4 regions of the Priestia sp. FSL H7-0729 genome follow, and region 3 is predicted to be linked to each of the others. Evidence: riboswitches for the same ligand, from Rfam matches in the RefSeq annotation. Region 3 holds a riboswitch; each other region holds the start of a gene.
The links. A riboswitch is a leader RNA that binds a small molecule or an ion and turns the genes downstream of it on or off. The one in region 3 is predicted to bind thiamine pyrophosphate.
Positions count from the first base shown of each region.

Region 1 (7,615 bases), on a different contig from region 3:
CAGATGACAGGTATAGGCATTCCTGTGGAGGTAGATGGGACTTCGTATGTGATCGATCCTCTTGTCAGCAAAACAGCGACAATTCCTGTCCAGCTTGATGCCACCTACAGACCTGAGTTTATACGAAATGAAGCTGGGGAACTGCTCAAGATTGTTTTTTGGAAGGAGGCCAGTATGAATTGATTAATGCCGCATCCAAGCTGCTTGCCGTATTGCTCGCAGTCCTTCTGCTCTATGTGTATCCAGCTGCTGAAACAGCTGATCGGCAGGACGATATAGCACGTATGACGGCTAATCAAAATGTAACACGTTTTGTCGATGCTGTCCGAACGAAAGGATATATTTCACCTCGAATGTTGGCTGAGTTTGAGGAGCAATTGGCCCAGACGGGCAATGTGTATGAGGTGTCGATGGAACATTCACATAAGAAATATGTACCTCACTATACAGACCCGATGGACAACAACAGTTTTACCGGAACTTACGAGGTTGTACAGGATGGATATTATTCAGCTCAGATTCGAGATAGGCTATTCCCATCCTCAGGTGTGATACCAGCTGAGGATCCTGGCCGAAGATATACGTTGACGACAGGGGATTTTTTCACCGTGACGCTCCAAAATACAAATCGTACACCTTCCATGCTCATTCGTGAATGGCTCAGTGGTACAACTCAGGCTTCAGCGGTATTTGTAACCTACGGAGGTATGGTCCTCAATGAAGATTACTGAGCTATCCATAGTATTTGTGCTGATCTTCTTTCCGCTCTTCTGGATCATCTCACTCCATACCCAGGATGCCGAAGAGGCTATCTATCTTGGACATCGATACAGATCCGCACTTCAAACCGCGGTCATGGATGCAGGTGCAGTCATGCATCAAAATGAGAAACAAAATGATGAAGCAGGTTATGATTCAACCAAGTTTGTTAAAGCGGACAAGGAGCTTGCCCTGTTGACGTTTACTCAGACAATGGCTTTAAATATGGGAATTCAGGATGATCCCGCAGCTATTCGAAACATGTTTAATTACATTCCTGCCGTGGTTATTCTGGATTACGATGGCTATTATATGTTATCAACAGAAACAGAGTTGACAGGTAACCGTGATGATTCTTTCAGGCAAGTGTGGAGCCCCAAAAGACCTTATACATATTCCGATTCAAATGGTAGCAGCATTAACTTTACACTGGATGACTACGTATATGCTTACGATGCAAACGCAGGGAAATGGATTGAGGGATTCCAAAAAGAACTTGCTGCTAGCTCTCAGATTCCTTTACTTCAAAATGCCGACGTATTTGAGCAAGTTAGACGAAGCCGAATTGTAACTAGTGTGCAGGATGATCTGGCTGATGTGATTAACCGTCATAATGAGTTTGCCAGAAAGAACGGTATTTCCTATACATTTACGATGCCCTTGATTGCACAAGAAGATTGGTATAACTCCATTAACGATACAGGGATTATGGCTTTTATCCAGGGGATCGGTGTGGGTGACCAGAAGATCAACAATTATGCGATTGGTGGAGGCAGACTTGTAAAGAAAACAGCCATCGTAGGTGGAGTAGATCCATTAACGGGTATTAAGTACTACTATCCCTCCACATGTGGTAATGGTTACCGTGCCGAAGAAGTGTTCACAGACGCAAGACAAGCAGCTGCACAAGGCTATTTCGAATATAACTGCTCTAATCGTTAGGGTAGCCTGTATGACAAAATCTTGGAAGAGGTTCATGAACTGTTTACATTACTTTCAGAAAAGACGGGACCTGTGCTAGAATAGGGTTTCGGAACCATAATAAAAGTAATGTCTAATAGATAGGAGCAACCTCATCTTATGAGTTTATTGTCAGTAGAGAACGTGAGTCACAATTTTGGAGATCGCACGTTATTTAAAAATGTATCGTTTCGTTTGCTCGCCGGAGAGCGCGTAGGACTTGTGGGTGCCAATGGTGTAGGTAAATCTACATTAATGAACATCCTTACCGGTAAATTGCTTAAAGACAGTGGAAAAGTGGAATGGACACCTAAGGTCCGTTATGGATATCTGGATCAGCACACGAAGCTTACACCAGGCAAGACGATTCGTGATGTGCTTAAGGATGCTTTCCTTCCGTTGCTTGAATTGGAAAAAGAAATGATGAATATTACAGACCAGATGGCAGATGCAGATCCAGATAAGCTGGAGCAGTTGCTGGAAGTGATGGGCGATATTCAGGAACAACTGGAACAGGGTGACTTTTATCTGATTGATGTAAAAGTGGAAGAGATGGCCAATGGACTTGGTTTGTCCGCAATTGGTCTGGATCGAGATGTCGCAGCTCTAAGTGGTGGACAACGTACCAAGGTGCTTCTTGCCAAGCTTCTGCTTGAGAAACCTACAGCTCTTTTGCTAGATGAGCCGACCAACTATCTGGATGTAGAGCACATTGAATGGCTGTCACGTTACCTGAAGGATTACCCGCATGCGTTTCTCTTAATCTCCCATGACACGGAATTCATGAATGAAGTCGTAAATGTCATTTATCATCTGGAATTTGCCAAATTAACGAGATATGCAGCGAACTATAACAAGTTCCTGGAGATGGCTGATATGAATAAAGCCCAGCATATTGATGCATACGAGAAGCAGCAAGAGTACATCAAGAAGCAGGAAGATTTCATTCAGCGTAATAAGGCACGTGCTTCAACTTCAGGTCGAGCGAAGAGCCGGGAGAAACAGCTGGACAGAATTGAACGTATTGATCGTCCAGATGAAGCAGCCAAACCAACGTTCAAATTCAAGGATGCCCGTGCGAGCAGCAAAACGGTCTTTGAGGGCATTGATTTTGAAATTGGATATACGTATCCTTTGCTGCCTAAGATGACAATGACAATTGAACGTGGTGAGAAAATTGCCATCGTAGGCTGTAATGGTGTGGGTAAATCTACACTGCTGAAAACCATTCTGGGCAAAATATCTCCACTCAGTGGAAAGACCTTTTTGGGAGATTATCTCGAAACGGCCTATTTTGAACAGGAAGTTCGTGCTGGCAACATCACGCCCATTGAGGATGTGTGGAATGAGTTTTCACATTTGACCCAGAATGAGGTCCGGGGTCATCTCGCTCGCTGTGGGTTGAAAAATGAGCACATTACCCGTCCGCTTAACATGCTTAGTGGTGGAGAGCAAGCCAAGGTTCGTTTATGCAAACTCTTGATGCGTGAAAGCAACTGGATTTTATTCGATGAGCCGACAAACCATCTCGATGTCACAGCCAAAGCGGAGTTGCAGCGTGCTTTGCAAGAATTCAAGGGAACGGTGTTACTTGTATCTCATGAACCTGATTTCTACGAGGGTTGGGTTACCAAAACATGGAATGTCGAAGAATGGTCCGAGAAAAACTAGAAGATTCAAGACCATGTTTAACAGAAATGACGGTGACAAAAAAATCCGTCTATGGTAACATAGGCTACAACTTCATATGAACACTAGGGGGGCCGCACGATGCGGCTGAGATGGAAGAATGCGATTCCGGACCCTTTGCACCTGATCTGGATCATACCAGCGTAGGGAAGTGGCGAGCGCGTTTCAGTGAATGACGTGAGCAAACGGTAACTCGAGAGGCTTTCAACCGTCTGCTTAGCGAATTGAAACATGCAGTTCCGTTTATAACGGTATGGCTATAAGTTCTATAGCTTTATTGGCACGAATTGAACTGTATGTATTAGTCAGTCATCTGATCCTATGATTACTACGCAGCCACTCCCCTACGGGAGTGGCTTTTTTGTGTTTTTATAGAATTTACACATGGAAGGAGAGGGATGGTACGGCATTTTCTCATGAACATGTTCACGAATCATTTGAATTGCATGTTGTATCTACGGGTGCAGGGGATCAAGCATCTTTTGTAAAAGCTGCAAAGGACGTATGGCCATGGGTGGATTATATTCACATACGAGAGAAACAACTCACATGGCAAAACAAGATTGCTTGGGCTGAAAATCTGCGTAGCGCTGGCATTCCCTCTTGTCGCATCGTTATCAATGGCTCAGAACTGCCTTCACAGAATGACATCTATGGCGGTGTACATTGGGCGCAAGAGGCTTTGCTCAAGTACAACTCCAATAATGATGTTAAAAGCAATGTGCGGCGAATTCGTCTGGGTGTATCTGTTCATTCCATCGAGGAGGCAAAAATTGCTGAAGAACGGGGAGCCGATTACCTTTTCTTCGGGCATATCTACTCAACCAACAGTAAACCTGATCTTGAACCAAGAGGGTTATATGCTCTTGATGAAGTATGCAGAAGTGTCTCCATTCCTGTCATCGCGATCGGAGGTATAAGGCCGGGTAACATTCATGCGATTCGCTCCGCAGGCGCACAGGGGGGCGCTGTGATCTCAAATGTATGGTCGAGCGATTCACCGGATCGGGCCGCTGCATCACTAAGGCAGGCTATCGTTGCTACAGGAAGTCTGAGCCGCTGAAAGGAGATGAGAGGATGAAAGAGATTGTAACGGGTCAGAACAGGAATCATCTCAGTCATCAACTGAAACCTGAACCGGAATCAAGAAGCAAGAGTGTTGCTGATAAACTGGATAAAATTTGTGCAGAAACGATTATTATAGGCGGGGGCGTTGTTGGTTGTGCCATTGCATATGAACTTGCTTCCCGAGGACAGGATGTACTGTTGCTGGAGCGTTCGGCGATTGCAGGAGGCACTTCTTGCGCAGCGGCTGGAATGCTGGCGGCAGATAGTGAGGATTTTGTTCATCCTTTGATGGCTAAGCTTGCCAGGCAAAGCAGGCAGTTGCTTATTGAGCAACAAGTGCTAATGGCTACCCTCAGCGAGGTAGAAGTTGGACTGCAACGCCATGGATTCCTCACCCCTTTTCGATCATACAGCGAATTAAGCCACTATAAGAACAATCGAAATTCTGGTTTGTCTGCTGATGAGGTGTGGTGGGATCGTTCCACTGTACAACAAGAGGCATCTTGGCTTAACAGAGATACGTATGGAGCCTACTACAGACCTTACGAGAGTGAGATTCTTCCAATCCATCTAACGAAGGCATACGCCGAATCCGCTCAAGCATTGGGAGCACGGGTTATCGAGGACATACAGGATATACGTGTGCAAGCAAACGAACATGGCGTCCAGGGGGTTACCACATCGATCGGCGAGATGAAATGTAAACACGTCATTATAGCGGCTGGATTACAGAGTGAAGAATTGATGAGACATGTAAATTTGAGCTTGCCTGTGTGGTCGGTAAAAGGTGAAATAGCCGCCGTTCAGTTCTCAGTTGAACATGCAGGGTACAGACCTGACAGAACGGTGTATGCAGAGGATATCTATATTGTTCCCAAAGCCAATGGCGAAGTTTGGCTTGGGGCAACCAGTCTGCCAGGCAGAACCGATCTGAACGTTTCTGTACAGAGTGTTCTGAAGCTGCTAACTGCGGCTACCCACTGGGTACCTGGGATGAAAGAAGCACGATTCATGCGAGCGTGGGCGGGCGTAAGACCGGCAACTCCAGATGGGCTGCCTTATATTGGTGCATGCAAGAGTATACCCGGGTTGTTCGCCGCCTGTGGACATTACCGCAACGGTATCTTGCTTAGTGCGATAACAGGCAGGCTTATCGCGGAGTTAATCGCTGGTAAAAGCTCGGAAGAACTCGGGATTGAGGTGCTGAGCCCTGAGCGATTGAACAGAGAGGGAGTGGTGCAGTGAATATCATCGTTAATGGCCAACGGATGGAGATTGATGACAGATTGAATCGAGTGGATAAACTGCTCCAATCATTGGACCTTCAAGTTAAGACTGTAGTTGTAGAGCTGAATAAGCATATTTTAACCCGCGAGTATCATGAAACGACGGCATTAAGAGAAGGCGATCGAATCGAGATTGTACATTTTGTAGGAGGCGGTTGATGATGTTAAACATTGGTAAATATACGTTTGAGTCCAGATTGTTGCTCGGAACAGGCAAGTTTTCGGATCTGGAAGTGCAAAGTCAGGCTGTGGAAGCATCTAAAACGGAAGTTTTGACCTTTGCTGTTCGTCGTCTGAACCTGGAGGAACGTAATCAGACGCATTTCCTGGATACATTGGATCTGGACCAATACACTCTTCTTCCGAATACGGCTGGGGCTTCCACAGCGGAAGAAGCGGTGCGGATTGCCGAGCTTGCGCGGGCTTCAGGACTTTGTGATATGATAAAAGTTGAAGTCATCGGTGATAGAATAACATTGCTCCCAGATCCGATTGAAACGTACAAGGCTTGCGAAATTTTGCTTGAAAAGGGCTTTACTGTGTTGCCTTATATTTCGGATGATGTCATTCTGGCCAAAAGGCTGCAATTGCTTGGCGTACATGCTGTAATGCCTGGTGCTTCCCCCATCGGAGCTGGAAGGGGCATCATTAATCCCTATAACCTTGAGATCATCATTGAACAGGCTGTTGTGCCTGTGATTGTGGATGCAGGATTGCGCTCCCCGAAAGATGCTGCGTATGCGATGGAACTTGGTGCGGATGGTGTATTATTAAATACAGCTGTATCCGGATCAGGAGATCCAGTAAGCATGGCTAAAGCTATGCGATTGGGGGTAGAGGCAGGCAGATTGGCATATGAGGCAGGCATGATACCCGTGAAGCGTTATGCAGCAGCCAGTAGTCCGGTGGAAGGAATGGTTCATACATGACAGATCAAATAACATCCTCAGAACAGGCCGATCGTTATTCCAGACAGGAACGCTACGCGCCATTTGGTAAGGAAGGTCAGGCTAGATTAAAGAGCAGCAGAGTTTTAATTGTAGGCGCTGGCGCACTCGGAACAGGGATCGCGGAAACGTTAGTACGTTCCGGTGTAGGACACTTAACGATTGTGGATCGTGATTATGTGGAGTGGAGTAACCTGCAGCGACAGCAACTATATGTAGAGCAGGATGCAATTGAACGGATACCGAAGGCGATGGCGGCCGAAAAACGTCTGTCTGCCATTAATTCCACGGTTCATGTGGAAGGGAAAGTATTGGATGTCAGAGTAGATGAATTGGAAGAACTCGTTCAGCATACCGACTTGATCTTGGATGCAACGGATAATTTTGATACCCGACTACTCATTAATGACATGGCACAGAAGCACCGTATTCCCTGGATTTATGGTGGATGCGTGGGTAGCTACGGAATTACCTATACGTTTATGCCTGGCGATACCCCTTGTTTGAATTGTTTGCTAGGTGAAGTCCCTCTGGGGGGAGATACTTGTGATACGTCTGGCATTATTCCTCAAGCGGTACAGATGGTAACGGCGAATCAGACAGCAGAGGCAATGAAGTTGCTTAGTGGTAATGCCAATGCATTGAGACGCAAGTTATTGTCATTTGACATGTGGAGGAACGAATACATATCCATCAATGTGGATGGTGCGAAAAAGCAAGACTGTCCTTCCTGCGGCACTTCCGCAACGTATCCATATCTTTCTGCGTCCAACCTGGAGAAAACCGATGTGTTGTGTGGAAGGGATACCGTTCAGATCCGCCCTGCACGGCGCATGAATCTGAATCTTCAACATACGGCGGATCGCCTGGATAGACTTCAAGAAGGTAAAGTGGAATCCAATCCTT
Region 1 covers NZ_JBBOTQ010000001.1:211,831-219,445, forward strand. The annotation lists gene MHH93_RS00940 (hypothetical protein) at 1-183, shown strand, start outside; gene MHH93_RS00945 (hypothetical protein) at 180-731, shown strand; gene MHH93_RS00950 (hypothetical protein) at 718-1,701, shown strand; gene MHH93_RS00955 (ABC-F family ATP-binding cassette domain-containing protein) at 1,840-3,390, shown strand; TPP riboswitch at 3,466-3,575, shown strand; gene MHH93_RS00960 (thiamine phosphate synthase) at 3,770-4,471, shown strand; gene thiO (glycine oxidase ThiO) at 4,486-5,721, shown strand; gene thiS (sulfur carrier protein ThiS) at 5,718-5,921, shown strand; gene MHH93_RS00975 (thiazole synthase) at 5,924-6,691, shown strand; gene MHH93_RS00980 (ThiF family adenylyltransferase) at 6,688-7,615, shown strand, end outside.
Region 1: another riboswitch for thiamine pyrophosphate. It lies ahead of MHH93_RS00960 (thiamine phosphate synthase); the one in region 3 lies ahead of MHH93_RS20705 (ABC transporter substrate-binding protein).

Region 2 (7,615 bases), on a different contig from region 3:
GTTGCCATAACAATGAACACCATCAGCAGCTGGTGATCCAATGTTTACGTTTTTGAGCGTGGCCCCTGCCTCCAGACGAAATACCGGTTTCTGATTCTCTGCTTGAGACCCGTCACCCAGTGTGGAGGGATTGGCTACAAATGTTTTACCTTGGCCGTCATAGGTCGTGCCCTTTGGAACCACAATGGTTGAATTTACAACGGTAGGTGCAGCCGCAGCCGGAACGGCACCAAATATAGAAGCAACCAAACCAGCGGACAGCAACAGCGTCAACATTTTTTTCATAACTTTATTCCTCCCTTATTCTCTCGTTATTTGATAGTGTACAAGCCTGAGCTTGTCCTAGAAGATCGTCAGAGGTGCACCTCTGTCCGACCCACAACCTAATCCTACCAAATAAGGAAGGTAACTAGAATAATCATTAGATCAGATATATCCTGACATCGCATAATGACTGTCATATCGGCATTTTCTGCAAGTCAGACCCTTGGAACAATATGCTGATATCAACCTCTGGTATGCTCATTTGTAACGTATATACCTCTGACTTTAATCCCCAGTAAATAAGAAAGATCACTACATTTGTCTCCAAATGTGTGATCTTGAATGGCTTCCGGCTTGCTGATATAAGATATCAGGCTCCGAATCTCTGACGGTAACCGCACTTTCGACACAACTCTTCCACAGCTTCGCGCTTGGAGAAGCCATATACCAGATTGTTCGCTCGTTCACCCTCAATAATCTCCGAGAATGACTTCTCGTGCACATTACCAAGGTTAATGACACCCTCACCATCAAGACAGCATGGAACCACCGTTCCATCTACAAGCACAGCTGCCTGACCACGCAATGCATGGCAGAAGCCTTTGCCGTCATCTTCAGGTGCATCCAGACTCGGCCACTGGAACTCATGGTCCTGATTCAGGTATACATTCGGGGCAATTTTGACCCCGCTGCCCGGAACTACTTTTTCCTCAATTCGGAAATCCAGATTGAATTCACGTTCCAATACTTCAAGGGTCTCCCGATTTCGATTCATCTGAGCATTCGTGAAGTTATCCTGCGTCAGATTCCACAGTCGGAATGAGATGATGACATTGTGTTTCACTGCCTCGTGTACAAAAGACAGAATGTTGCTCAGATATCCGTCACGGTCGGTTGAACCTTCATGCCCATCGAAGCTGTGCAGGGAGAAATTCATCTGCCGCAGCGCCGGTTTGCCGAGCAATTTATGCTGAGTCTTGGGCAATAGTGTACCGTTCGTTGTAATGTTCACCTTGAGTCCCTTCTCATGTGCGGAATCGAGCAACAGATCTATTTTGGGATGCAACAAGGGTTCACCTTTGACATGTAGATAAATATGATTGGTGTGTGGTTTAACTTGTTCCAGTATATTGTTGAAGACTTCAGGGTCAATGAATCCTTTGGCACGCTGCGTCTGTGGACAGAAGCTACACGCCAGATTACAGATACTTGTGATCTCAATATATACTTTTTTGAACGTTTTCAACTCGGGTCCCCATTCTGCCTAGGAGGGAGAACAATCCCACCTGCATTTTGTGATCCGGCCTATACGGGCCATCCCTATTATATCGAGTTCATGAGCCAAGGTAAATCAGAGAACAGGTTTATCGAGTTGAGTCAAAATGATTTGGTCAGTGCCAAATGAACAGATTCAATCGCATGAATACGTGTTGTATCAAATAACGGAACTTCTGAATCCTCTAGTTTTACTAATAATCCAATTTCGGTGCAACCTAATATGATTCCCTCAGCTCCATCATCAACCAGCCTTTGGATCACCTTTTTATAATACTCCCTTGATAAGGGCACAATTTTCCCTAAACATAATTCCTCATATATTATTTTATTGACAACTTTTCTATCCTCTTCATTCGGTATCAGAACCTTAATACCATTAAATTCAATTCGTTTTTTATAAAAGTCTTGTTCCATCGTATATTTTGTGCCGAGTAAACCAACCGTACTTATTTGGGACTTATGAATTTGATTTGCTGTTGAATCAGCAATATGTACGATGGGTAATGTCACTTTTTCTTCAATATGTTTAATCACTTTATGCATCGTATTTGTACAAATTACAATCATTTCTGCTCCTGCCTTTTCCAAAGACTGAGCAGCATTCCCCAATAATTCACCAGCACTTTCCCAATCACCTTCAGCTTGATAACGCTCGACTTCTTCAAAATCCACGCTATATAAAATGCACTTGGCTGAATGCAATCCTCCCAATTTATTTTTCACTTCTTCATTAATAATTCGATAATATTCTAACGATGACTCCCAGCTCATACCACCAATAAGGCCAATCGTTTTCATATACACTCCACCTTCCATTGAATACATCCCGAAAGCAGTATATAGAAATTTAATAGATATTGTACCGTATCTACCTGATTAAATAAACCTGCCCCAGTAAGAGGAATAGAGGGACCTGGAGCAATTCCGGCAACGGATTATTGCTTCTACCCGAATGATCTGGCTGTACAATCCAAATAATCTGACCGGAACCATTTTCAGATCAGTACTCACATTCTTTCCGAGCGCCCCTTTACATTCCACTTGAATGTGATATATGCTGAACACACAACTGCATATCTTGAACAATGCACTAGGGGAGCCTTACGGCTGAGACGAATCGAATGATTCGGACCCTTTGAACCTGATCTGGATCATACCAGCGGAGGGAAGTGGAGCGGCCTTTTGGTAAGTGGAATTTTTCATGTATGTGAAGATAAATTGCGAATTTAACTTACAGACCCACTCATTTCTCCGGAAATGGGTGGGTCTTTTTATGCTCTTTTGCAGAGCACAAGATGCCGTTGTAATTCCAGCAGTCTGACATCAAGGAGTGAGGATCAGATGACCAACCATGTAACGATGAAGAACGTTAGCTTCGCTTTTCCCGAAAAAAAGATTTACCCGTGCTCGCCAATGTGTCGTTTCAGATACAACCAGGAGAATTTGTCTCGCTCATCGGCTCCAGCGGATCAGGAAAAAGCACGCTCTTCAAGCTGCTCGCAGGCTTGCTTGAGCCAACCGTTGGCACCATTGATATAGCTGATGTGCCGCGAGGAGAACGGCTCGGACGAGTCGCCTATATGCCGCAGAAAGATCTGCTATTGTCCTGGCGGACCGTATTGGAGAACTGCATGCTGCCTGCGGAGTTGGCACCCGGCCGACAGGACAAAGACAAGCTACGGGCCAATATCATGGCAGGATTGGCAAGGTTCGGCCTGTCGGGTTATGAACAGGCCTATCCAGATGAATTGTCCGGCGGCATGCGGCAGCGGGTGGCACTGCTTCGTACCATGTTCACAGGCGGTCAGCTCATGTTGCTGGATGAACCCTTCGGTGCACTCGACGCCTTAACCAAACGAGAAATGCATCGCTGGTTGTTGGAGCTGTGGGAGGGCTTTGGCCAAACGTTTCTGTTCATTACACATGACATCGAAGAAGCCCTGCTGCTCAGTGATCGGATTATCCTGTTAACTCCAGGAGGGCATGGTCCGCAGTTACGGGAGATGACTGTTCCTTTGCCACGTCCAAGACATTCGGACATGATCTACGAACCAGCTCTCGTGCAGATGAGACGACAACTGGAGGATCAATTTCATGCAAAGGGATAAAGGTAAGGCTAGCGTCTGGACGTGGTGTTTGAAGTGGCTTTCCCAATATGGTCTGTTTATTGTGCTCATGCTCTTATTACTGGCGATCTGGGAAGCGATTGTGCGTATGGGATGGGTGCCTTCCTTCATCATTCCCGCGCCAACGGCCATCGCAGGCTCACTGGTTGAGCATCGTCGTCTGCTGCTGACCATACATCTGCCTGCGACCTTTATGGAGGTTGCTGTTGGTTTTGGAATATCCATAGTGACCGGAATTACCCTAGCAACAGGCATGCATATGAACCGATCGATTGAAAAGGCGTTGTATCCCTTTATCGTGATCAGTCAGACCATCCCGTTGATTGCCCTGTCCCCCGTATTCATCCTGTGGTTTGGCTACACATTGTGGAGCAAGGTCGCCGTGGTGTTCCTGATTGCGTTCTTCCCCATTGTAGTCAGTACATACGATGGACTCCGCCAAGGCGATCCGGAACAGCGTGAACTGCTGCTCACCATGGGCGCCAGCAAGTGGGATATTTTCCGCAAACTCCAGGTTCCGCTGGCACTTCCCTCTTTTTTCTCGGGTCTAAAGATGTCTGTAGTGTATTGCGTGGTTGGGGCAACGATTGGCGAATGGCTCGGTGGCAGCAAAGGTCTCGGATACTTCAGCCGCCGCATGTCCAGCAACATGAACACGGATGCCATGTTTGCTGCTATTTTGCTGTTATCCCTGCTTGGGATCGTTTTGTTTGTACTGATTGCCTGGCTGGAGAAACGGTTTAACACACGGCGGCATGGAGGCAAAAGAAAGACTGGATAATCTTCGAGAGTGAACCCGATTTAATGATAGGAAGTATGATTTCCAAACACCTTTTTCACATATCAGCAATTGTGTTTCAGTCATCACGTTGCCCGTTAACATCCTGCTGTTCATTTCCTACAAACCAAAACGATGAAATGAGGAACTTCATTTATGACTAACAAAGGTATATACTCCCTGCTTCCCATTATGCTCATAAGCCTGTTGCTGATCGTTAGCGGATGTGGCACCACAGGCGCCAGCCAAAATACGCCAACAACAGATTCGAAAACCAATGCACAGCAAGCAGACTCGCCTGTAACAGACCCGGCATCAGCTGCTAAAGATAAACTGTCCATCATGCTCGACTGGTACCCGAATGCAGTACATTCCTTCATCTATGTGGCCCAGGAAAAAGGATACTTTGCAGATCAAGATCTCGATGTCGACATTCAGATGCCTGCGGATACCAATGATTCACTCAAACTTGTTGCTGCTGGTAAAATCGATCTGGCTCTAAGCTATCAGCCCCAAATTTTGCTCGCGCGTGGCGAGAACATTCCTGTGCGTTCCATTGCTGCTGTTGTTCGGCACCCGCTTGTGCATCTGTTGACCGAGGCAAATAGCAACGTGAGTTCACCCAAAGATCTTGACGGAAAAACTGTCGGTTATTCTTCGATTCCGTTGTATGAAGCAATGCTACGTACGATGATCAGCCACGATGGTGGCAACCCGGATAACATGAATCTGGTCGATGTTGGGTTCGATCTGATTCCTTCCCTGGCTTCTGGACAGGCGGATGCGATTATGGGTGGTTTTATTAACCATGAACAATTGATTTTGGAGAAAGAAGGCCATGCCATGAGATCCATTAACCCTGTCGACTATGGCGTGCCTGATTATTATGAATTGGTCCTGACCGCAAGTGAAGCTGGTATTGAAGCCAAAAAAGAACAGCTGACCCGGTTCGTCAAAGCGATCCAGGAAGGACAGAAATATGTCACGGAGCATCCAGAAGAAGCCTTGAATATTCTGCTTGCTCATGAGAATGAAACATCTCCGCTTGACCCGGAGATTGAAACCAAAAGCCTGGCTATTCTACTGCCGCTCATGAACGAAGAAGGTCAACCGTTTGGTCGGCAGGAAATGGAATCGTGGGAGAATGTACGTACATGGCTCGTGGCAACCGAACTGATTCCTGAATCGGTGAAAGCCGAGGATGCTTTTATTAATCTGCAAGGAGAGTAGGTAAAGTATTGCTACGTGAATGAAGAGAAAGTGACTGAAAGAAAGGGAAATGAGAGAAAAAGAAAAGTTAGCAAGAACGATCTTCAAATCTTCCGTGAACAGAATCGAACCTTGATGTACCCTGATTAGAGCATGCCGCGAGCGCTAACGAATCTGAGACGTCCTATTCAAGGATTTGGAGCGTTTATAGAAATCTAAGAAACCTGAGACCCGCTATATCAGAATAAACAGTCATTTACAGCGCTCTAATCAAAGAATTATGGAAAATAACGTGTCTGATGTTCCTTACATTTCATAAGGAGCATTTGACGACCAAATAAGACGTCCTGGGTTCTTTAGAAACACGGTCTGACCATCCGTAAGGAAATCGCCAGAAGAGCTGCCAACTTGGTAGTGGTCTTTAAGACTCTATTGGAATGCTAACGTCCATCACCCTAATCAGGACTAGATATAGATCAAGATGATTCAGCTTGTCCTTCTATATCCAGTTACATAAATCCATCTTTATTGCGTTATGAATTGGATTTATCTTTTACATTTCTGCTTTTACCGCTGTAACGTCTCTCGTTGTCTTTACACTATTCGCCCTACTCAACATGGAGACTCATATCCTATTAATCTGCTGAGTGACTCTGCATATCGGACTTCTGCCAGTGGGGTTACTTCAAAACATTCAAAACATGGAGGAAAATATATGTCTTATCTGGAACGTGTTCGTACGCAAAATCCGCTGGTACACAATATTACCAACCTTGTCGTTGCTCCTTTTACAGCCAATGGTCTGCTCGCACTGGGTGCATCCCCTTTTATGGCCTACGCCCATGAAGAGGTCGCTGATGTCGCCAAGATGTCAGGAGCTGTAGTACTTAACATTGGTACACTCGATGACAAAGTCCTTCAGGCGATTCGACTTGCAGGCCAATCGGCTAATGTACATCATGTGCCTGTCGTGCTGGATCCCGTCGGTGCAGGCGCAACCGCCTATCGTACAGAAACCGTGCAGATGCTCGTTCGTGAGCTTCGCCTGACGGTACTGCGCGGCAATGTCGCGGAAGTTGCCAATGTCATCGGTGAGAGCTGGAATATTAAAGGTGTGGACGCGGGATCAGGTGCGGGTGACCGGATCGGCATAGCGGAGCGGGCAGCGCATAAACTTGGCTGTGTCGTGGTCATTACCGGTAAAGAAGATATCATTACCGATGGACAATCCACATTCCTCACGAGTAATGGACATGCCCTGCTCACTCAGGTCACAGGTGCTGGCTGTCTGCTAAGTTCGGTGATTGGCGCTTTTACAGCCATAGCGGAATCCGAAGACGATCTTCCAGGCAGTATTGTTGAAGCACTCGCTTTTTATGGCGTAGCAGCTGAACTGGCGGCAGAGAAGACGGCTCATCAGGGACCGGGCAGCTTCCAGATTGAATTGTTGAATCAGCTGGCACAAGTAACGCCTGACCTCTTGGCAGAACGCGCACAGATCCGTCAGATCCGTGGAGGTGCAGTATGAGTATTGCTCAAGCGCTAACCATTGCGGGCTCCGATAATGGGGGCGGCGCAGGAATTCAAGCCGATCTAAAATCGTTCCAGGAGCTTGGGGTATACGGCATGACGGTTATCACCGCTATTGCTGCCCAAAATACAACAGGTGTACAGGGTGTCTTTCCCATCCCTTACGATGGTGTCGCTCAACAATTGGACTCTACGGGCGAAGACTTTCTGCCAACCGCGGTGAAGACCGGCATGCTCTATAGCGCCGAGATTATTCGGTTAGTTGCTGAAAAGTGGCAGCAATATCGTTGGTCTAATCGGGTCATCGATCCCGTTATGGTCGCCAAAGGCGGCGCCCCCCTGCTTCAGCAGGAAGCTGTCCAGGCGCTGGTTAAGGAACTGTTGCCCCATGCCTTGATCACAACACCTAATATTCCGGAAGCGGAACTCC
Region 2 covers NZ_JBBOTQ010000003.1:476,960-484,574, forward strand. The annotation lists gene MHH93_RS11050 (pectate lyase) at 1-285, opposite strand, end outside; gene MHH93_RS11055 (radical SAM/SPASM domain-containing protein) at 635-1,510, opposite strand; gene MHH93_RS11060 (aspartate/glutamate racemase family protein) at 1,642-2,340, opposite strand; TPP riboswitch at 2,625-2,727, shown strand; gene MHH93_RS11065 (ABC transporter ATP-binding protein) at 2,946-3,650, shown strand; gene MHH93_RS11070 (ABC transporter permease) at 3,637-4,449, shown strand; gene MHH93_RS11075 (ABC transporter substrate-binding protein) at 4,603-5,676, shown strand; gene thiM (hydroxyethylthiazole kinase) at 6,371-7,183, shown strand; gene thiD (bifunctional hydroxymethylpyrimidine kinase/phosphomethylpyrimidine kinase) at 7,180-7,615, shown strand, end outside.
Region 2: another riboswitch for thiamine pyrophosphate. It lies ahead of MHH93_RS11065 (ABC transporter ATP-binding protein); the one in region 3 lies ahead of MHH93_RS20705 (ABC transporter substrate-binding protein).

Region 3 (7,615 bases):
CAAGGGAAAAGGGCAGGCTGTTGTGGCATATAACTGATCTTGCCGCGTTGGCCTGTAACATCGTGACCGTTCATGAGCACTTGCCCTTCCTGTGGCTTCAGCAAACCACCGATGATATGGAACAGGGTGCTTTTGCCACAGCCGGATGGACCAACGATAGCGACAAACTCACCTTGCTTCACAGTTATGGACAGGCCGTACAGAACCGGTAGCCTGCTCCGTCGTTCCCGGAATGATGCATGAACATTTACGACGTCCAGTGCAGGTGGGACCGTAGCAACAGTTGTATTTGTCGGTAGACCAGGATTAGCCGAGTGAAGTTTTTCACCGTGCTCTGGTTCCAATGCGCGTGCTCCCCGTTCAGGCTGGACGTGTTCGTCCTGTTGCCGATTCATATGATCATCACTTCCTAATATATAGACTTACATGCTTCATTATCGCTTCTGTGGACGCCAGCGCACGAGCAGCTTCTCCAGCAGCGCGATGAGCAGGAAGAGCAGCAAGCTGAGCGCGACAATAATCATGATTGCGACAAATAGCCGATCTGTGCGATAAGCTGACTTTTGCAACATCATATAATAGCCAATGCCCTTGTCTGCACCAATCCATTCGGCAATGATGGCACCCATCACGCTATAGGTAGCGGCGATTTTGACACCGGAGAACACGGATGGCAGAGCATGAGGAAGCTCCAGTTTCCAGAAGATATGATGACGTTTCGCACCAGCCATGCGCATGTAGTTCATCATCGCCGCATCGGTACGGGTCAAGCCGTCCATCGCAGCTACCGCAACGGGGAAGAAGCAGACCAGTATGATGGTAATCAGCTTGGGCAACAGCCCGAATCCGAACCAGATTAACAGGAGCGGCGCGAGCGCGATGGTCGGAATATTTTGACTAAGAATAAGTAATGGATACAGGGCCGACTTGAGAAAAGGGACCAGATGCAGCACCATTGCGATCAGTAATCCAACCGCTGTGCCGGCTGCGAATCCGATCAGGGTTAACTGAATGGTTGCGGAAGCGTGCATGCCAAGCCGTTCGGCCTGGGTTGCCGCTTCGCGGGCGATGTCGGACGGTGCAGGCAGCATCCATTTCTCGATATGGAACAGGGAGACAGCTCCTTGCCATAGGGCTATAAAGAGAATAACCGCCACAATGGGCGGCCATACACTTTTGAAATAGGCAGGCATTAGCGATACTTCTCCGTCAGGGTATCCATGCTGAAGCCAGTAGGGCTATGGGCGATTTTGATCTGGGAGATGATGCTTGGGCTGCCAGCCTCCACAAGTACCTCGTGCATCTTGCGGACAACCTCCAGCAGTTCCTCCAATTCCCCCTCCATCGTGGTGTCGAGCGCGTTCACCTGATATTTTAGACCGGATTGCTGAATAACTTCAATGGCGCGATCTACGTAAGGATAAGAGTTCTCGCCATTTGGCGTTTTCGGAATAACCTGAATGCTAAGCAGTGTGCTTGCCATGAGAGATCACGGCTCCTTTCGTGATATATAAAATGAACCAATGACTGTTACACTTGCCACTTCGATGACAGAATAACCTTCCAATCGCTGTTATCCCCAGATTTTTTGATTCCCTTTCTCTAAGGGAAAATCCGGTGATAAAGGCGACCGCTTCGCTTTTTCACGTTATTTCTGTCCTCTCCGTCCTCGTGTAAATATTAAGTTCGTTTTATATGAGAAATTTTATTGGGGTAAAAAATCGTTTGTATATGCTTTGCTCACGTCGACCTGTTCATCCAGCAGTTTTTTGCTAAACATCCAGTCGGTGTAGTTCTGCCATACTTCCTGTTTCTGTTCTCCCCAGCGCGGGGCATCATCCGTGTATTTTGGACTCAGCCATTTCTGGCTTGCCAGTACCAATTCCTTGTCCAGATCCGGTACAGCCTTGATCAGAATGTTCGCTGCTTCTTCTGGATGATCAATTGCGTATTGATACCCTTCGGAAGTGGCTTTCAGGAATGCTTTCACCAGTTCAGGGTCGTTCTCAATCGTCTGCTCGTTCGTCACGAGGACAGGCGTGTAGTAATCCAATGCATCTGAATAATCCTTCACATACAACATGTCGATCGGTTCCCCGCGCAGTTCGGCTTCAATACCCGTCCAGGCGTAGAAGATCCATGCAAAATCAATGTCCCGTTTCACAGCGGTGAAAAAGTCAGCGTCACCCATGTTAATGTTTTTCACTTTGGATACATCGGCGCCTTCGCCTTCCATAATGGATTGCATCACGGCTTCTTCCACAGGGGAGCCCCAGCCGCCATAGGTTTTACCTTCAAAATCTTTCGGTGATTTAATATTCCGATCTGCCGGAGCAGCAAACCCGGATGTATTATGCTGAATAACCGCTGCGATGGAGACGAGTGGAACCCCTTGTGTACGGGCTTGCGTTACACTTTCCTGATAACTTACGCCAAATGGCACTTCATTCGATGCAACCATTGTATCTGCGCCGCCGGCACCTGGCTGGACAATCTCCACATTCAAGCCTTCGGCCTTATAAAAACCTTGATCTACAGCTGCATATAAGCCGGTATGATTCGTATTTGGTGTCCAGTCGAGTACGACTTTAATATCCTTGAGGGCTGCGTTGTCACCTTCGTTGCTGCTCTCCGTATTTGTGTTGCCGTTCTGTTCAGCCGGGGCAGCTTCTTTACCGCCACATGCGGCCACAGTCACCAGTAGTACACATAAGAGCAACAGTCCCATTGTTTTACGCCATTTCATCTGTGATTCTCTCCTTCGGTATGTCCGGCCAGTGGCACGGGTACTCCTTGGCTTCATATCCAAGCTTCTTGCATAAATCGACAGATTTATACCAGCTATGATCCGGATAACGTCACTTTTTTTAGCTCTCTGGCTATATAAAAGAACATTAAAAAAGCGCCCCGTAATCCGGGACGCGTGCAGGCGTTAGAGAGGTGGCGTTCAGCCATAGGGCTGTGCCATTTCGATATACTCCGATTCCTACGCTGGCATGATCCAGATCAGGTCTAAGGGTTAGTATCTTGGTGGGATACACTCTCAGCCGGCCAATTCCGACTCCCCTGGGAAACTATGAAGTTACGGGCATTACTAGGTGTAATTATAGGCCAGAGGCCCAGTCGTGTCCAGTCAGGAACTGGATGGGAACGGATTTAGGGTCATCGTCTACTTGCTTCTCAGCCGCTTCGGTGATTAGTTTTTGATCGTTTGGCCTTGAGCCGAGCAGCTTGATTCATTTAAACAACATAATTTAGAGACAAAAGGAGATAGTACTGCTATATCAATAATTACTTTTACATAAAAATGGGGGAGTACTGAATGATCCTTAAAACCATAATCGCAATGATTCTGTGTTATAGTGCCTACGTTTTTTTCACAGCCTACCTTTTATTTTTGGTTCCGTCTCCATCTGCTATCGAAAATACGGATATGCAAAAATCGTTAACAGAAGGAAGTACAACAGATCGCGTAATGCTCCTGGAGGACGGCTTTCAATCGGGACAGGTGAGAATCCAGACCATTCGAGAGGCGAAAACAAGCATCGACCTGGCCTATTACTCCATTCAAAAGGGAAAAACATCTCAGCTTTTTTTTGCTGCTTTATTCGATGCGGCTGATCGGGGTGTTCAAGTTCGAATCATTTTAGACGGGATTTTTCATAGCATGCGCGGAGAATTGCGTGATATTCCAGATGCCATTGCAGCTCACCCCAATGTGGAATTAAGATATTATGAACCGCTCCACCTATTTATGCCATGGACATGGCATAACCGTCTGCATGACAAGATCCTTCTTGTCGACAACACATATGGCATCATTGGCGGCCAAAATATTGGTGATAAATATATGGCATTGCACCCCCCAAAAGACTATGTTTTTGATCGGGATGTCCTTGTTTACAATCCAAACGATAATACGAACAGCACGGTTGTTGAAATGAAACAATATCTAGATCAGTTATGGAACCATCCATTCACCAAACCAGAAAAACATGCAAAACGTCAGCATCATGCAAAAGGGTTAAAAGAGCTGGCTCAGTTGGCTGATTTATATATAAAAGCCCAGGCTCAGAGTGATCCTTTTGTTAAAGAGTTACCGAAGGAATGGGCTCGAGGAGCGCTTCATTCCGACCACGTTGCTTTCATTCACAATCCAATTAAAAGGCTGTATAAAGACCCCATCATGTGGAGGACATTTGTTCATTTCGCCAATCAAGCAAAGTCGAAAGTGTACCTTCAGACGCCATATGCCATTCCTACCAAGAAAATGGAGAAAGCCGTACATCTGTCGATGAATCCAAAAGCAGAATGGGTCATGCTGACGAATTCAATCCAACAGACCCCTAACCCTTTGGCTTTCGCGGGATACTTAAGCACTAAAAAACGGTTGCTTGATACCAGTCTGGCTATATATGAATACGAAGGCCCTTATTCCATACACGGCAAATCATTTGTCATGGATGATTACCTCAGCATGGTTGGTTCGTATAATCTTGATCCCAGATCTGCCTTCCTCAATACCGAATCCGCTGTGGTCATTTCCGGTTCTGCATTCGCCAACCAACTAACAGAGGCTATGGATATCAAACGTGCACTTAGTACACTTGCGGTTAAAGGTGAACATCCAGCAGAATCTACGAATCAGAAAGGCGCTGTTTTCAAACAAATAGCAATCACAGCGTTATCCAAACTGTCTTTTCTCTGGAAATTTATGTTATAGAAAAAACCCACAATTTTTTGAGTTGAATTTTTGCTCCAGCTCATCAAAGCTTGCTTATATTTCTTGCGCCAATATAAATGGATCTGTATCGGAGAAGAACTAGATAATAGATATTGTTACTTCCACAAATTTTAATTTGGAAAAATCATATTTGTTCACGGAATGTTCACTTATGTGGTGGGGTTCATCATCTCTATAATTACGAAGGTAAACAGAGAGGATGAGAGAATTGCCTACGAGCAAGAAGGAACAAATTATTTTCGGCTTAATGATGTGTACAGGAATGGTCCTGGTGATGATGACTTTCAATTTGTGGCACACTGGGATACTTGGCAAGTTGTCCCCGCTTGAGATCCTGTTTCAATTCATATTGTGTTTTGTCATCGCTTTTCTGGTGGAGTCCTTCATTGTTGGCCCAGTAGCGAGAAAAATTGCATTTTCCTTACCTTTTGACAAATCCAACAAGATCCTTGGTGTGCTGGTCATGTCATTTTTTATGGTGATTGGTATGGTTCTGATCATGTCCTTGTACGGAATGATTTCAGCGTATCTTGGGGACCAATTAAATGGGGTATCCTTACTTGGTACGTACCTTCATACAATTACTCGTAATTTCAGCCTCGCGCTTCCCTATCAATTAATTATTCTGGGGCCGCTCGTACGATATGTATTCGGTAAATTCATCAAGAGCAACGGGCCTGTAATGCCTGCTGTTAACAAAAGTGTGTAATTCCGATGGCCTAAAGTATTTCCTGGGCAATCTTGTGCAAACGTATAGATCGTAATTATAGCGCTAACGAATCGAGAACACCTTATTAGGCCGATTCTTGTGGAATGAAAAATCTAATGAATATCAGCGGCGTTATTATGCCAAAAAACTGCAACAAGACCTTGATTTGAAGCTCATTATCAATAATAACGTCTCTAGGATTCGTTAGATATCAAACATACAGAAATGGAGGGAAATAGCGTGTGCTGGATTCGTAAAAACAGAGTAACGCTACAAAAAATGTCTACCGTCAAGTCATGACAGTAGACATTTCGATTTGTTTAATAGGCAATTCTGATTCTACGGCTCTGAACTGTATCGACCCATAACTGTTAAGTCGCTGAATCGACCACATGTTTGTTCTGCCACTGGTACGTGATCACACTAATGACAAGCAGGCCAACTGCAAAGATGGCAAGCATCCATGCAGACTGATTAACCTCCAGATGATCAAGACTCCATCCCGTGATCAAAGGCAGAATGGCACCGCCGACCCCACCTGAGGCAATCAAAATGCTGGGTGTGGATTCTTCAGTTCCGGGTAGCAGTTTGCTGGCGAAGACAAGGGCAATGGAGAAGATGCCTGACATCGCAAGTCCGAGTAGTAAGATAATGAGAAATGCAGACCAGATTTGGTTAGTAAATGGGAAAACAATTAATAAAAAGACAGACGCGAGACAACTATATAGCACATAGACGCGGTATTGGAATTTCTCTGCGATATATCCCGCGAAGAGCCGTCCTACAGACATGGCAATCCAGAAGCAGGTAACACTCAGTGCTGCTCCGGCTTCCTTCATGTTCATTTTCTCAATCAGGATCGCTGGCATGAAGTTCGCAAGACTCATCTCGGTGCCAACATAAAGGAAGAAGAACAGGACGAATAGAACCAGAAGAGTCAGGTTACGTCCGCGAAAGGTTGGACCGGATGTACTGGTAGCTGTGGAATGCAGTTCATCTGACGCACCAGCAGTGTGCGTATGTACCGAACGATGATTTGACCCCCGCCGATCCAGCACCTGATCCAGCTCACCGAATGATCCTTTCGCCCAGAAAACAAAGGTCAGCGCTGCGCAGATTGCAACAACGAGAAAGGACAGACGCCAGTATCCGGCAGCAATCAGTCCGCTGGCCATGAGCGGCATGACCATCGCTCCGATCCCGAATAACACTTCCAGTCGGCTCATGGCAACGGCGGTATTGTCTTTGATTGCAGCGATGATAATCGTACCAATGACCGCTTCAACCATTCCGAATCCGAAGCCGGCAGCGGGTGCGATGACGTACATCCAGCCCCATGGCGGCAACAGCATGTAGGATAATTCTGCGATACAGAGCAATGCTGTCGCGATTAACAGGCCTCCCCTTTTACCGAAACGTCGGTTCAGCCATGGAGATAACAATACACCGCCCAGGAATCCGGCGAATTGAGCGAAGATCAATGTTCCGCCCTGGCTATAATCTTTGCCGTAATGTTCGAGCGCAACAGGCAGAATGGAACCGAGTACAACGTGGGCAAGTCCTATCAGGAAATAGGAGAGACACCCGATCCAAAGTAATTTTTTCATAAAGAACTCCTTCTACATATATACATAAATTGAGGATTACGATAAAGCGCAATCATGGAGACAACGTCTATCATAACAGGACAGGTTATGTTGTGCCATGAATTCCTGATCGATACTAAAGGTTGCAATTTGGTCTATCGTTCGTATATACTGAGACACAACAATTACAGATCGGACCATGCCGTTGATGAGCATCCAACTCGGAGGCGTTTTCGCCAGGGGAGCGATATTTCCCCAAGTTAACCGGAACCGCCCGTTATCGCGGACCAAGAGGCTGGAAGCAGGATATCCTGATTCAGCAAGTTGGGTGGCACCGCGAGCAGAGCGCTCCTCGTCCCAAGGGATGAGGGCGCTCTTTGTATTTTTACAGCCAAAGGAGACGGTGACCATGTTGGAAATGAAGTGGATTCGGGCACACGCAGAAGAGGTTCAGGCGGCAGCAGACGGGAAAAAAATCAAGATTAACATTCGCACATTGCTGGAGCGGGATGAGGAACGCAGAGCACTTTTGCAGGAATCGGAAGAAGGGCGCAGATTACGCAATACGTTATCCGC
Region 3 covers NZ_JBBOTQ010000010.1:73,879-81,493, reverse strand. The annotation lists gene MHH93_RS20720 (ABC transporter ATP-binding protein) at 1-395, opposite strand, end outside; gene MHH93_RS20715 (ABC transporter permease) at 435-1,193, opposite strand; gene MHH93_RS20710 (thiamine-binding protein) at 1,193-1,483, opposite strand; gene MHH93_RS20705 (ABC transporter substrate-binding protein) at 1,706-2,746, opposite strand; TPP riboswitch at 2,966-3,078, opposite strand; gene MHH93_RS20700 (phospholipase D-like domain-containing protein) at 3,323-4,723, shown strand; gene MHH93_RS20695 (DUF2798 domain-containing protein) at 4,953-5,453, shown strand; gene MHH93_RS20690 (MFS transporter) at 5,825-7,060, opposite strand; gene serS (serine--tRNA ligase) at 7,449-7,615, shown strand, end outside.

Region 4 (7,615 bases), on a different contig from region 3:
TTCAGGGTGCTTTTTGCCCGGGGGATTATGATGTCAGTGTAGGTGGTCTGAAATTCTGTGGTATTGCCCAGCGCAGACAGGCAAAGGCGTATATTATTACTGCTTTTATCATCGTGGAAGGACAGGGAGATCAACTGGCAGCGGACGTGCGTCAATTTTATCAGCATGCAGCAGGTGGGGCGAGTGAAGGATATCCTGATGTTCAGCCGGGCACAATGGCAAGTCTGAAGGAGTTGGCAGGTGTCCCTTCTGCGGCGGCATATACCGCCTCTTTGGTTCGAACTCTACGTGATCGTTATCCGCAGGCGGAAGCCAGCAAGGTGCTTAGCGTCAGCTCTGAGGAAGTACGTCTGACGGCTGATCAGATGAAGCTGCGCTATGATTGAGTTCTTGATAATCGGACTTGGAATTGGGTAATAGAGATGATATGATGTGATTTCGGAAGGAGAGTGTTAGGATGGAGACGTTGAGATATACGTACTTATATGAGGTTGTATCTACAGGCGAAAAGTCTGAGTTCAGCCAAATGGCAACAAGCAAGGAAGAGGCTGCTGCACTGATCGTTGCTCGTATTGCTGATCTGGAGTTTACAGATGAGGCAGATATCAAGCTGGGCGATCTGATCGCTATTAGCAAACAGGTTGGCGACAACTATGTGGCTTGCGAGGGCTGTGCTTCTTAAGTGAGCATGAGCATTTGGAAATAGCTAGTCTCTCAAAATACAAGCAAGTCTCTTTTAATAAGAGGCTTGCTTTTTTGTCTACACCAAAAAGAGATATCTTTCAGTCATACGGCTGGAGATATCTCTTTTTTTCTCTAATCCATCGAACCCCGCGCTTAATAAGGTGGCCACAACAACTTGCGTGCCGTTTCGTAACGCTCGGCAACAGCCGGCCAGTAGACGACATTCCACCAATCCTCGATATACTTTTTGCGTTCATTCTGGTGTTTCAGATAGTAGGCATGTTCCCACACATCCAGGGGCAAGAGCGGTACGATATCGGACTGGGACAGGTTCTGGTGTTTTTCCGCCTGCAAAATTTCCAAACGATGTGCTCTTGGGCTCCAGACAAGCATCGCCCAGCCACTGCCTTCCACTTTATTCGCAGCTTCTGTGAATTGATTCTTGAACGCTTCATAACTTCCGAAATCCCGCTTGATCTGCTCTGCGAGCATACCGGAAGGTTTACCGCCTCCAGCAGGATTCATAATTGTCCAGAAGATCGTATGCAGGTAGTGGCCTGCGCCGTTAAAGGCGAGTTCACGTTCCCAATGTTTGATGAGTTCAAAATTATTCTTTTTTCGCGATTCTGCCAGCTTCTTCTCTGCTACATTTAGTCCGTCCACATAAGATTGATGGTGTTTGTCATGATGGATACGCATCGTTAGCTCATCAATATGTGGCTCCAGCGCATTGTACGCATAGGGGAGGGGGGGCAGGGTATGCCCTCCAATGGGCACCGGCTTTTCTTTTACGGGAGGTGCTGTAGAGCCAGGCGTGGCTTGTGTTGTCCCGGTAGAAGGTGCTTGCACGGTTGCGGATTGAATCTGCGCTGAACTAGCAGGTGCGTTTACACTCTCATCGGGAGAAGTTGGAGCTTCTGAAGCTTGGCGATGGATGCTTTCTGCCCCTGACGTATGCAGTGCATTTTCCAGAAAAAGTGACGGCTCCGAATCTGTTTCTCGCAAGATGCCAGGTTGGCCAAGCGTATCCAATACGCCCAGAAAATACTCCGATTCGCGGATGAAATGTAGAATAAGTACTTTGGCAAGCGGAACAGCTTGCACCGCAGCACTTTGCTCCAGAAGAACATATAGCTGTTTGATGAATTCTCTCGATTGCTGCCGAGCTGCAGACATAAGTTGATCGATACAACGAACGATGTAGGGAGCGGGTGGATGGGTTGCGGGCAATAGTTGTTTTAAGAGCTGGTTCGCTACTCGCTCACTGTTCGCAAAGGTAGCTTCCCATTCTTCCAGTAGTTTGACATATGGAGGCTCCAGATCAGGAACCAGAGCACGAATGACAAGTGTATGTTCTTTCTCCTGCTCTTTCCAGAAACGGATTTCCTCCAATATCCGGAGAGGCAGCAGGTGGCCATATCCATACCAGTTCATCTATGTTGAACCTCCTTCAGATGAATTCATTGCATGCAGACTGTCTTTTCATGCGTCCCAAGAGTATATTCCGCGAGCCTGTTGTCCTATGATTGCAAAAAAAAGAGCCCCGGAGGGGCTCAAGAATCAACAGAATTTTAATTTATTTAGATAGGTTATTCTCCACTATTCGTGTTCTGCACATCGTCACTGCTTGTCTTCGTTACATGACTCAGGAACGTGGAGACACGGCGCAGATATTCTTTTGGATGCTCCCGGAAGATCAATTCATGGTGCGCATCCTGGACGATCCATACATCCGAATACGGATTGGTCTGGTTGGCAGCGAGTTGCTCTGCAATCGGGTAAGGTGCTTTCTCGTCTTGCGTACCATGAATGAAGAAAATCGGGAACGGATAATCTTCCTTTTTCACTTCCTGGTAAGGAATCTGTTGCAATCCGGTACCATTCAGAACAGGGAACAACAGCTTCATAATCTCCAGTGTAGGCTGACGCGGGAGATCGATCTGGTTATGAATGTTGTGGTACAGCGTATCCGGCTCAAGCAGGAACGTACTGTCCAGAATCATCGCATCCACTTCCTGTGTAATCAGTCCGGTTTGAAGCGCGGTACCGGCACCCATGGAGAAACCCCAGACAACCAGTTCCTGCGCACCGCGCTGCTTGGCGAACTGGATGGCACCCAGTAATTGCTGAGACTCCGCTTTGCCACCTGTGGCTACAGCTTTGTTCACCTGTGAGGCGAAGCCATAATCGAACATGACCACGTTGAACCCAAGTTGATGGGCATAGTGTGCCAGGTCATACATGGGTACCCATGTTTCTTCACGATTGGCACCATAGCCGTGACTGAAAATAATTGTTTTGCTTGCGGCATTGTCAGCAGGTATATACCATCCCTGCATCGTCCGACTGCCATCTGCTGCCGGGAACGTAATGTCTTCGTATTTCATATTTTTGGCCTGCATTGGATTGGAGAAGACAGGCGCTACCGTTGGATTGGATAATACCCATGCGATATAACCGTGCAGTGCAATAAAACAAAACAGTAGAAAAAATACAACGGAGAGCAGCAACGCTACGATAATATGTTTGAACCGAATTAGCCTCGGTGATAACGAAGAGGGCAGATCGGACACTTTTGTATGCAGCGGGGCTTCGCTCTGGGATGTTGGATACATGAATGCCCCTCCTTTGAAGTTCAGTTGAAGATAACAACGACATGAAAAGAGAATTGCGTTTATTTCAGAGCCTGCTTCAGAGCGATATCTTAAGATAATATATCTTTATCGTATGTTCCAATATAGTCAAAGTCAATTGATTGAGGGCATTTGTTACGCAATTGTTATATAGTTCTTAAGATATATGGGTAACATTACCTTAGTGTGTAAATTACAGGGGATTAAGTCTTATAAAAAGGAACAATTTATGCTTACGCTTATTTCAATTTTGGCTCTTTTTGGTTTACAGATGAGACCGTTTCTCATATAATTTATGTAACCAAGTTTCATGTGATGAAACATGAGGAGGGCATTATGCCATGGAAGATCGCAAGTTAACCGTCCGGGCTGTTGAACGGGCGCTGGATATATTATTATGTTTTACCACACGCAGTGATCTGGGACTTACCGAAATTGCCAGCCAGATCGGATTGCACAAAAGTACAGTACACCGTTTGATGGCTACGCTGGAGGATCGAGGGTTCGTGATCCGCGATGCAGCAACAGAGAAGTACCGACTTGGCATCCGAATCTGGGAGCTGTCAGCTCATATGTCCCGCAGTGATGATCCGGCGATTCTGCTGCTGCCTGCGATGGAGCGACTGAGAGATCGATTGGGGGAGACCGTGAGTCTGTACCTGCGGGATGGCAGTGAACGGATTCGGATTCAGGCTGTGCAAAGTGATCAGGCGATACGCCGAGTCGCTCCTGTCGGTGTTAGACTCCCGTTGTCCGTGGGCGCTTCCAGCAAAGTCTTGATGGCGTTTGCCACGGACGAGGATCGTGAGGAACTGATGAACGGGCCGGAATGGCCTGTGTTTATTGATCCCGCGGTGTATTTGGCGCAAATGGGAGATATACGGGATAACGGATATGCGACGAGTTATGAGGAACGTGAGCCGGGAGCTGCCGCGGTATCTGTACCGATTATGGACCGTCGAGGCAATATTGCAGCTGCTCTCTCGGTCTCAGGGCCTGTCAGCCGACTTTCGCAGGAGACTTTGCACGAATACGCACCTGTGCTAAAGGAAGCTGCTACACAGATGGGGCTCATGTTATCTTGATGTTGAGGTAAGGTCTGTCACCAATGAAGTTAGTGATCTGGAATATAAAGGTTGTTTTTATGTTTTGGTTGCGCTACTCTGTAATGGACGGCCCAGCGGGGCCAGCTTCATTGAATATGAACGGCGGCTGATGTAAGCCGCAACTTGTTAACGTTACTGGGGGAGTCCGAATTGTCCGGACTGAGACGGAATCGCATGAGATTCTGGACCCTTTGCACCTGATCTGGATCATACCAGCGTAGGGAAGTAATCGGCGATATGACCACAACCACCATATGTGTGACTCTTGAAGGTCCCCGATAAGGAGCTGCAACCAGGAGCATTATTGGTGATGGACATAAAAGTCGGTTCCTTCGGGGACCGGCTTTTTTTATTACAGTGAACGGGCGATATAACACACACTCCATGGACTGCTTTTTCAATAACCTGCGAAAGTGGGCTTGGAAAAGAGATTTCTTGGCTTAGATCCATGATATGTGCTAATTTCGGGTCTGTTGTGAACTGTACATGAAATGTCTCTGCTGGTCTGCTGTAGGATCGCTTTTTCTTCTCTGCATTGCGCATGATTTGGGACAGGTACGTAAGCGAGCTAATGATGAAACCAACCAAACAAGCGACAAACACTGAGGAGGAGACAAGCGAACATGAGTACAGGACATCAAACGGGACAACAAGCGACGGAACAGGGACATAATGATCAGCAGGTTGAAAAAGAAACAGGAACGGCCGGACGGGTTCAGCCCTTTCCGGGCAGCCGCAAAGTCTACATTCAGGGCTCACGGCCGGACATTGCTGTTCCGGAGCGTGAGATAGCCCTTCATGACACGAATACTCCCCAAGGGGTGGAGCATAACGAACCGCTGCGTGTCTACGATACGAGCGGCCCCATGACCGATCCCGGATTCCATGCGGATATCCGTGCAGGTCTGCCAGCTCTGCGCACCCGTTGGATCACAGAGCGTGGCGATGTCGAAGCTTATCAGGGCCGTACAGTTAAACCGGAGGATAACGGACTGAAGCCTGGAGGGAAGAGAGCCGGCGCCGAAGAGTACCCCGGATTGCGCGGCAAACCGCTGCGGGCACAGACGGGACGTTGTGTGACCCAGATGCATTACGCGAGACAGGGAGTCATTACGGCAGAGATGGAATTCGCCGCAATTCGTGAGGGCGTGGAGCCGGAATTTGTACGTCAGGAGCTGGCGAGTGGACGGGCCATTCTGCCATCCAACATCAATCACCCGGAGAGTGAGCCGATGTTGATCGGTCGTCATTTTCACGTGAAGATCAATGCCAATATCGGTAATTCCGCTGTATCTTCCTCCATCGAGGAGGAGGTCGAGAAGATGACTTGGGCGGTACGCTGGGGATCGGATACGGTGATGGATCTGTCCACAGGCAAAAACATTCATACCACCCGGGAGTGGATTATCCGCAATTCACCTGTGCCGATTGGCACGGTGCCGCTCTATCAGGCGCTGGAGAAGGTGAATGGCGAAGCGGAAGCGCTGACCTGGGAGTTGTACCGTGACACACTCATTGAGCAGGCAGAGCAGGGCGTGGACTACTTTACAATTCATGCAGGCGTGCTGCTGCGTTATATCCCGATGACGGCCAAGCGGATGACAGGCATCGTGTCTCGGGGCGGGTCCATTATGGCAGCATGGTGCCTTGCGCATCATCAGGAGAATTTTTTGTACACTCATTTTGAAGAAATCTGCGAGATTATGAAAAGGTATGATGTGGCGTTCTCACTGGGAGATGGACTTCGTCCTGGCAGTATCTACGATGCCAATGACGAAGCACAGATGGCGGAACTGGCTACGCTTGGGGAACTGACGCAGATCGCGTGGAAGCATGATGTGCAGGTGATGATCGAAGGGCCGGGGCATGTGCCGATGCATAAGATCAAGGAGAATGTAGACTTGCAGATGGAGATATGTAAAGAAGCACCGTTCTACACACTTGGGCCGCTAACGACCGACATTGCGCCAGGATACGATCACATCACGTCCGCCATTGGGGCGGCCATGATTGGCTGGTTCGGCACGTCCATGCTCTGTTATGTTACGCCAAAAGAACATTTGGGCCTGCCTAACAAGGATGATGTACGCGAAGGGGTTATTGCCTACAAGATCGCTGCTCATGCCGCCGATCTGGCGAAGGGCCATCCACGTGCCCAGCGCCGGGATGATGCGTTGTCCAAGGCGCGCTTCGAGTTCCGCTGGAGAGACCAGTTCAACCTGTCACTGGACCCGGAACGGGCTTTATCCTACCATGATGAGACGCTGCCAGCAGAAGGAGCCAAAGAAGCTCATTTCTGCTCCATGTGCGGACCAAAGTTCTGCAGCATGCGTATTACGCAGGACATCCGTGCCTTTGCGGCGGATAAAGGATTGTCCGAGAATGAGGCTGTAGCAGCGGGTATGCAGGAAAAGGCCGAGGAATATCGGACACGCTCCTAGGCGCCGGTACAGCTTAAACTGGGCAGTCTGAAATAGAGATAAAGCCGTTCTTCTCTGTCATTGCAGAGAAGAACGGCTTTTTTTGATTCAATGATATGATTTTAAACTCTATGAGCGCTCTCCGTGTTGTTCAGAATTAGCTTTGTGACTGTCAGTGGTCCATATCTTATACAGAATTCCTGCGATAACAAATAAAAGAGCGTCACTGAGTTTTGGTGCTCCTCCGTATAGAAATGCGGAACAGGAAAAACCTGCTATAAACAGTAAAACAATATAGAGGAAACGCATACTAGTTCACCTCGTTTATTTGTGATATTCAGTAGGTGAGTTCATTGTAGTGCTATGCCCAAATTCTTCTCCAAATACGCCGTAAGCAATGCCAATGGGGTATGCATCGCAATGCCTGTGTCTGCTGTAACCTGTGCAGCTGCGGGAGCCATGGACAGTTGGGCTGCCACTACCGTTTTACCCGGATACTGTTCAGCAATCTGCTGTAATCCTTCATGTACCGCTTCGAGATATCCTTGCTGGTCCCCACGCATAATCAACTCAAATGTCCCAGGGATGCATACCGCTTCCGTCTGATATGTATTTGCGACGTATGGTTGCCCATTCTCATCCTCTTGCTGTACTGCCTGATTCACCCGTGTCATTGTTCCTTCAATGGTTGCCGGGTTGGTGAAGGCTATGATGTAATCTCCTGGTACTCTCCGCATCTCCTGCAATAGCGGGTCATCTATGCCAATCACAG
Region 4 covers NZ_JBBOTQ010000016.1:48,974-56,588, forward strand. The annotation lists gene MHH93_RS24640 (lipoate--protein ligase family protein) at 1-386, shown strand, start outside; gene MHH93_RS24645 (hypothetical protein) at 458-682, shown strand; gene MHH93_RS24650 (Fe-Mn family superoxide dismutase) at 838-2,118, opposite strand; gene MHH93_RS24655 (alpha/beta hydrolase) at 2,274-3,299, opposite strand; gene MHH93_RS24660 (IclR family transcriptional regulator) at 3,659-4,402, shown strand; TPP riboswitch at 4,551-4,664, shown strand; gene thiC (phosphomethylpyrimidine synthase ThiC) at 5,047-6,864, shown strand; gene MHH93_RS24670 (aspartate/glutamate racemase family protein) at 7,194-7,615, opposite strand, start outside.
Region 4: another riboswitch for thiamine pyrophosphate. It lies ahead of thiC (phosphomethylpyrimidine synthase ThiC); the one in region 3 lies ahead of MHH93_RS20705 (ABC transporter substrate-binding protein).